3 regions of the Paraburkholderia sp. BR10923 genome follow, and region 3 is predicted to be linked to each of the others. Evidence: riboswitches for the same ligand, from Rfam matches in the RefSeq annotation. Region 3 holds a riboswitch; each other region holds the start of a gene.
The links. A riboswitch is a leader RNA that binds a small molecule or an ion and turns the genes downstream of it on or off. The one in region 3 is predicted to bind cobalamin.

Region 1 (2,263 bases), on a different contig from region 3:
TCTTCATCTCGGCGTCGACGCGCGCGACCGCCTCGAGCAGCGCGCCTTCCGTTTCAGGCGAACAGGCGAGACGGTAGGGTACTTCGAGAATCGATACTTCGATCTGCTTGGTGGTCATGCGCTTTCTCCGTGTCGGCTCACGTCGCCTTCCGCTTCCTCGTGTTCGGGCTGGGCGGACTCGAGCAGATCGAGCTGGTTATCCGGTTCGCTGCTTGCGCGTGCGCGCGGCAATTTTTCGAGAATCGCATTCAGGCGCACCTGAGCGTCGTCGATCTTGGCGGACAGCGCGTCGCGTTCCGCTTGCAGTGCATCGCGCTCGGCACGCAATTGCGCGAGTTCGGTGTGCGTGGCTTGTACTTCGGCACGCGTTTGCGCGAGTTGCTCTTCGAGCGCGATCCGCGCTTCGTTGTGGCGCTTGCTGATCGCAATCAGCTTGCCGATGTTCTGGGAGAGTGATTCGAGTTCGGTGAGCATGTGCTGCGTCCTCTAAAGACATCGCATTTTAGCGCGGAATATTACAGGTTCCGACAATTGTCTCGTTTCGAGACGTAACAGCATCGCTTCATGCAGGTTCGTTGCGAGTCGTGTCGTCGACCATAAGATCAAAGACCGGCAATCCATCGGACAATAACCTGCATTCGACAGAACGGATCGCGCTCCGGTTGGCCTTTCTTGACGCCCCGCGAAGCCGCTCCTACACTTCCCGCACTCTGGTGCCCGCGCGCGCTTTTCGGCGCGCGCAGTTAAACGGGAAGCAGGGCGCGCGCGGTGCCAAACCGGATGCGCGAACCTGCGCTGCCCCCGCAACGGTAAACGACCGCATGTGATGTGCTCATGCAGGTCGGTCCTTGTCGCACGGTTGGAAGTTCAATCTGCGAGTGTGCCACTGCGCGTCACGCGTGGGAAGGCGGGATCGATGTGTCGTAGCCCGGATACCGGCCAGAAAAGAGGGACGTCCCCCGCGAAAACGTTAAACATTGGGGGACGCCTCGTGACGCGTCGGCCTGCGGGGAAGCAGGCCGTGCATGCTATCCACAGGAATGTCATCCCATGTTGTCCCCCATCGCCCGCGCGACGCTGCTCGCGTTCGCGAGCCTGCCGCTCGTCGCGCATGCGCAAAGCGCCGAGCCTGTGCCTTCATCGTCCGCTGCGGATGCAAGCACCGCGAACGCCCCAAACGTTGCGGATGCGGCCAATCCCGCTTCCGCCGATGCATCGGGCAACGTGCTCTCGCCGATCGTCGTGACCGCACAACGCGGAGCGCAAGCGTTGCGCGACGCGATCCCGCAGACCACGCAGTTCGATCAGCAGGACATCGCCGACACGACCGCGACCGATCTGCCCGGCCTGCTGCGACTCGCGCCCGGCGCGCAAATCTCGCGCACGGGTGGCCCCGGTTCGACCACGAGCCTCTTTCTGCGCGGCGCGTCGTCGACGCAATCGCTGCTGCTGATCGACGGCGTGCGCGTCGATTCGGTGAGTCTCGGCTCCGCTCAGCTCGCACAGATTCCGCTCGACCAGGTCGATCACGTCGAAGTCGTGAACGGCAACGTGTCGGCGTTGTACGGCTCGGGCGCGATCGGCGGTGTCGTGCAGGTGTTCACGAAAGACGGCGGCGATCATCCGCCGCGCTTCAATTTTTCGCTCGGCTACGGCAGCTATCACACGCAGACGCAAACGGCCGGCGTGAACGGCGCGCTCGATCAGGACGGTCGCACGACCTTCAACATCTCGCTCGCGCGCACGAAGAACGACGGCTTTTCGTCGCTCGATCCGCTCGAGGCGCCGGGCGCGAATCCGAACGCGAACGGCAATCTGAACGAGAGCATCAGCGCGTCGCTGCGCCACAAGTTCACCGACAAGTGGGATGCGGGTGTCAGCTACTTCCAGTCGAACAACAACAACAGCTACGACAATGCGTACGGCGTGCCAACCGATCTGAACAACCTCTATAGCAAGGTGCGTCAGGTGTCGGTGTTTGCGAACGGCAAGCTGACCGACTGGTGGACCACCCACTTCACGCTCGCCGTGGGCGACGACCGCAGCGTATCGAACACCAATGGCATCTACAACGACCGCTTCGATACCGACAATCGCCAGTACACGTGGCAGAACGATTTCGCGCTCGCCGCGAACCAGAAGCTGCAATTCGGCTACGAACATCTCGACCAGATTCTCGACTCCGACACGTTCGCCGCGCCCGACCGTCACGTCGATTCGGTCTTCGCCGGCTACAGCGCACGCTTCGGCCGCAACCAGATTC
Region 2 (2,263 bases), on a different contig from region 3:
GGGACGTCAGCACTTTTATCTCGGCGCGAAGGATCGACGCACCGAAATCACGCTGACTCCCGAGGGGGCGAACCGGTTGCGGCTCGTGGTGTCGGGCAGGTAAGCGGCGGTTCCGGTCAGGCGGTGGCAGACGGCCACCATGACCAGCCGCGTCGCGAGTGGCGCAATTCGACGACCGACAGCGGCGTGATCTCGATGCGACAGAACACGGTTGGCGATGCGCCGAGGGCATGCACGATTGCCGCTCGCAGAAGCGTTGCGTGGGTGATCGCGACGATGGTTCGACCGTGTGCAGAGGCCGCGAAGCCTGCATCGTTGACCGCGTTGCATGAGCGTACGTCTGCCTGTTGCGCGTCGAGCCACTCTCCGACCCGCCGCAAGAGTCGATCGAACGATTCACCCCCGGGCGGTGCTGCGTCGGGCTCGCGCGTCCAGGCGGCGAGTTCGCGGGGGGCTTCGTCGGCAATCTCCGCGAGGCGCTGGCCGCGCCATTTGCCATAGTCGATATCCGCCAATGCGTCGGCAGGCGTGGCGCTCAGACCGAGCGCGGCGACCGTTTCGCGGGCGCTGGCGGCGGGGCTGGTGAATACGGTGGCGTCGGCGGGAAGCGCGAGACGGGCGCGCGCCGCTTCGGCTTCGGCGCGGCCGCGCGCGTCGAGCGGATCGTCGGCGGGGAAGCAGCCCGCGCGCTGCGCGGCCGTTGCCGCATGGCTCACCAGTAATAGTCGCGTATCCATTCTTTGCGTTGGTGCCTCATTCGCACTTGCCTGCGTGGCTTGACGGGCTCGCGGCGTGCGTTGCGCGTTGCGGCGCAGCCCTCGCCGTCGCGGAAGCCGCAGTTTAGCGCGTAGAATACCGACAATGCGAAGCACGGAAGCCGGTGAGAGCCCGGCGCGGTCGCGCCACTGTAATCGGCCTTGCAATCCACAAGAGCCGAAAGCCAGACCTGAGCTTCGCACCATTCCTCTGCAATCGACTATCGGGGCGCGTTACCCCAGGAGATGTCCATCATGACCGAAGCTGTTTTCGATCGCGCCGCGCAACCGGCGGCCCAGCCCACTCCCATTCCCTTGCGTGAACTGCTGCCGTGGGTCGTATTCGGCGGCTTGCTGCTGTTGCTCGCGCTTTACTTCGTTGGTGCGGAACAGGGTGCGACGTCGCTCGTGCCCGGCATGTACGTGCATGAGTTCGTGCACGACGGCCGCCATCTGCTTGGCTTTCCCTGCCACTAACGGAGTTCGACATGGTAGGTAAATTGTTGGTGCGCGGGATGCTCGCGGGCATCGTCGCGGGCTTGCTCACGTTCGCGTTCGCGCGAATCGTCGGCGAACCACAGGTCGATCAGGCGATTTCATTCGAAGAGAAAGCGGCCGCGGCGCGCGGCGAGGCGCCCGAGCCCGAAATCGTGAGCCGTGAGACGCAGGCTGGCCTCGGCCTGCTGACTGGCGTGGTCACGTATGGCGCGGCATTCGGCGGTCTGTTCTCGCTGGTGTTTGCTTATGCGTATGGACGCGCGGGTTCGTTGAGCGTGCGCGCGCTGTCTGCGTGGCTCGCGCTTGGCGCGTTCATCGCCATCGTGGTCGTGCCGAATATCAAGTATCCGGCCAATCCGCCGTCGGTCGGTGATCCGGACACGATCGGCGCGCGCACGGGCCTGTTCTTTCTGATGATCGCGATTTCGCTCGCAACGATGGTGTTTTCGCTGAAGGTGCGGCGCCGCGCGGCGGCGAAGCTGGGTGCATGGAACGGCTCGATCGTCGCGGGGCTCGTATTCGTCGCGATCATCGCGGCCGTACAACTGTCGATGCCGGTCATCAATGAAGTGCCGGCCACGTTCCCGGCCGTGCTGCTGTGGAAGTTCCGCGTCGCGGCGATCGGCATGCAGGTGGTCATGTGGACGACGATCGGGCTGTTGTTCGGCGCGATGGTCGAGCGCAGTGCTTTTATGCGTACGAATGCGCGGGTGACGATGAAGTCCGCTTGAATAAGACGGTGACGCGTGGCCGCGCAAGCGGCGACGCTTCGCGCGCAACGCGCGAGAATGGTTTTGGATCAAGTACTTGGCGCGGTTGTAGAGCAGTTATCCACAGCCTTGCGAACATTTTCTGTGGAAAAGCTGCTTAACGGCTTTTCGCAACTCCACTCGACGCGGCGCCTAGGGAAATCCAATTGGACGCCTAACTAATTCATGTTGTACGCGGCACTGCTCAATTTTTAAGCTCTTCAACTTTTTAAAATAATTTGTGAGAAGGGTATTGACGCG
Region 3 (2,263 bases):
CGGACCGACGCTGCTGCCGCCAGTAGCGCACACGGTTCGCACACACCGTCGACACCAAGATGCGCGCGCGCGGCCGCCGACGGCGACGCGACCGGTGCGGCGGCGATCTGCTCGCGGCTGAACAGTTGCAGCGGTAGTTGATGGCGCGAACAGAATTCGAGCAGACCTGCTTCGTTGGCTTTGGCGTCGATCGTCGCAATGGTGTGGATCTGCTCGAAGGCATTCGAACCGAGTGCTGCGCGCACGGCGGCTTCGATGTCAGCCGCATCGCTGTGCAAGCGGCAACCTATGCCGACGCTCAGCGTTTTAATCGCGCTCGCAGCTTGTTCGTGATCGACTCGGCCGTCGCGTTTGGCCGCATCACGCGCAAGCGCGAACGAGGCCACGCCGCCGATCACGACGATCGCCGGCGAGCCGAGCCCCGCGCGCACGACCGCCTCGGCAAACTCGCGCAGCGGCGCGAGCACGTGACGCTGCTCCGGCCGCGTCGCCGATTCGATCGCCGCGCAGGGCGTATCGGCGGACATGCCGGCCGCGAGCAACGCGCCGACGATTTCGCCGAGCCGCCGCATGCCCATATAGATCACGAGCGTCATGCGCGTCGCGGCGAGCGCGGCCCAGTCCGGTTCGCCGCTGCCGGCGCCGTGGCCGGTGACGAACACGACGCCCTGCGCGTAATCGCGATGCGTGACCGCGATGCCGAGCGTCGCGGGCGCGGCGATGCCGGCCGTGATGCCGTTGATCACGTCGACTTCAACACCAGCCGCCTGCAGCGCCTGCAATTCTTCGCCGCCGCGGCCGAACACGAACGGATCGCCGCCTTTGAGCCGCGCCACGCTGCGTCCCGCGCGCAGATGCCCGAGCATTTGCGCGACGATGTCCGCTTGCGGAGTCGACGGATGGCCGCCGCGCTTGCCGACGTATACGACTTGCGCGTTGGCGCCCGCGAACTGCAGAACGTCGGGATTGACCAGATCGTCGACCAGCACGACATCGGCCTGCGCGAGCGCACGGGTGGCCTTCAGCGTCATCAGTTCGACGTCGCCGGGACCGGCGCCGATCAGCCAGGCGCGCGTCATCGCGGCGTGCATGGCGCATGCCATGCGGAGATGGGAGGGGAGTGGCGGCGTGCGACGGTGCGCGCGGCGGTGAATATGGATGTCATGCGGTACAGCGAATCCGGGCGCGGCCACTCGTGCGGTTCGCGGCGGATTCTTCAGTGAGAACGCCACGACACGCGCGATGCCGCGCTACTACGCCTTCACATCCGTTCCCCGCGGATTCCGGCGGCCGGCGGCGCAACCCGATGCACGCATGCATGCGGCGCCGCCTCCGCGTCTGGCCGGTATCCGGGCTGGCGGCCTCACGCGCTTCGCCTTCCCGTCCCGGTTTGCGAATCTGCGGATTCGCGGGGACAGTGGCATCAAAAAACGCATGCGCGGCACAGCGGAATCGAAGCTGAATCGAACCGCGCGCCGCAGGTCGCTTACCGTTGCGGGGACAGCACAGGTTGAACGCGCGACGCGCTGCCTGTTTCCCGTTTAACTGCACATGCGAGCGCATGTGCGGGCACCAAACGCGCGCATACGATAGCACATGACGCCTTGCCGGATAAGCCGCGGCGGCGCTTTCCGACGCCCTGCGTTCCTTGACTGCGCATGCCCGGGGGCCTACACTCGCACGCACTTTGGGTGCTCGCGTGCGCGTTCGTGCGCATGCAGTTAAACGGGAAACAGGGAGCCATCTGCGCTAGAGCGGCTAACCTGTGCTGTCCCCGCAACGGTAAGCGGAAAGCGGTTCCGGCTTGATAGCCGGGCGCCGCGGTGCCGACTTCGATGTCCTCGCGCAAGGTCGCGTCGACATATCACCACTGGACGAGAAACCACTCGTCCGGGAAGGGGAAGCGGCGCTTTCGCCAGCCCGGATACCGGCCCGAAGAAGCAGAACGACCGCCGCGGGGATGCGGCGGCGCGTTCATGACCTCAGTTCCGCTTTCTGTATTTCCGTTGTCGCGGCAATGCCGTCGTTCGTCCCCGTGTCTGGTGATCGCTGGTACTGTTGCGCGTGCTTCATTCGCTCCATTCGCCAGCCGATGCCGACCGATGCGCGGAACTTGCGGCAGACCAATGCAACGCAAAGGGATGGACCTCACGATGCAAACTCAATTGCGCAAGATTCCCGTCACGATCGTTACCGGCTTTCTCGGCAGTGGCAAAACTACGTTGCTGCGGCACATCCTTCAGCATGCGGGCGGCAAGCGCAT

Region 1: linked by a shared signal. The riboswitch ahead of AB3X94_RS08610 (TonB-dependent receptor) and the one ahead of cobA (uroporphyrinogen-III C-methyltransferase) in region 3 are both predicted to bind cobalamin.
Region 2: linked by a shared signal. The riboswitch ahead of AB3X94_RS05945 (CbtB-domain containing protein) and the one ahead of cobA (uroporphyrinogen-III C-methyltransferase) in region 3 are both predicted to bind cobalamin.

The regions. Positions count from the first base shown of each region.
Region 1 covers NZ_JBFPKO010000004.1:27,329-29,591, reverse strand. The annotation lists gene AB3X94_RS08620 (cell division protein ZapA) at 1-118, opposite strand, end outside; gene AB3X94_RS08615 (ATPase) at 115-474, opposite strand; cobalamin riboswitch at 695-959, shown strand; gene AB3X94_RS08610 (TonB-dependent receptor) at 1,051-2,263, shown strand, end outside.
Region 2 covers NZ_JBFPKO010000002.1:559,787-562,049, forward strand. The annotation lists gene AB3X94_RS05935 (hypothetical protein) at 1-103, shown strand, start outside; gene AB3X94_RS05940 (histidine phosphatase family protein) at 117-737, opposite strand; cobalamin riboswitch at 822-969, shown strand; gene AB3X94_RS05945 (CbtB-domain containing protein) at 1,011-1,232, shown strand; gene AB3X94_RS05950 (CbtA family protein) at 1,244-1,984, shown strand.
Region 3 covers NZ_JBFPKO010000037.1:35,531-37,793, forward strand. The annotation lists gene AB3X94_RS37080 (cobalamin biosynthesis protein) at 1-311, opposite strand, end outside; partial or broken gene cobA (uroporphyrinogen-III C-methyltransferase) at 354-1,079, opposite strand; cobalamin riboswitch at 1,323-1,592, opposite strand; cobalamin riboswitch at 1,673-1,951, shown strand; gene cobW (cobalamin biosynthesis protein CobW) at 2,154-2,263, shown strand, end outside.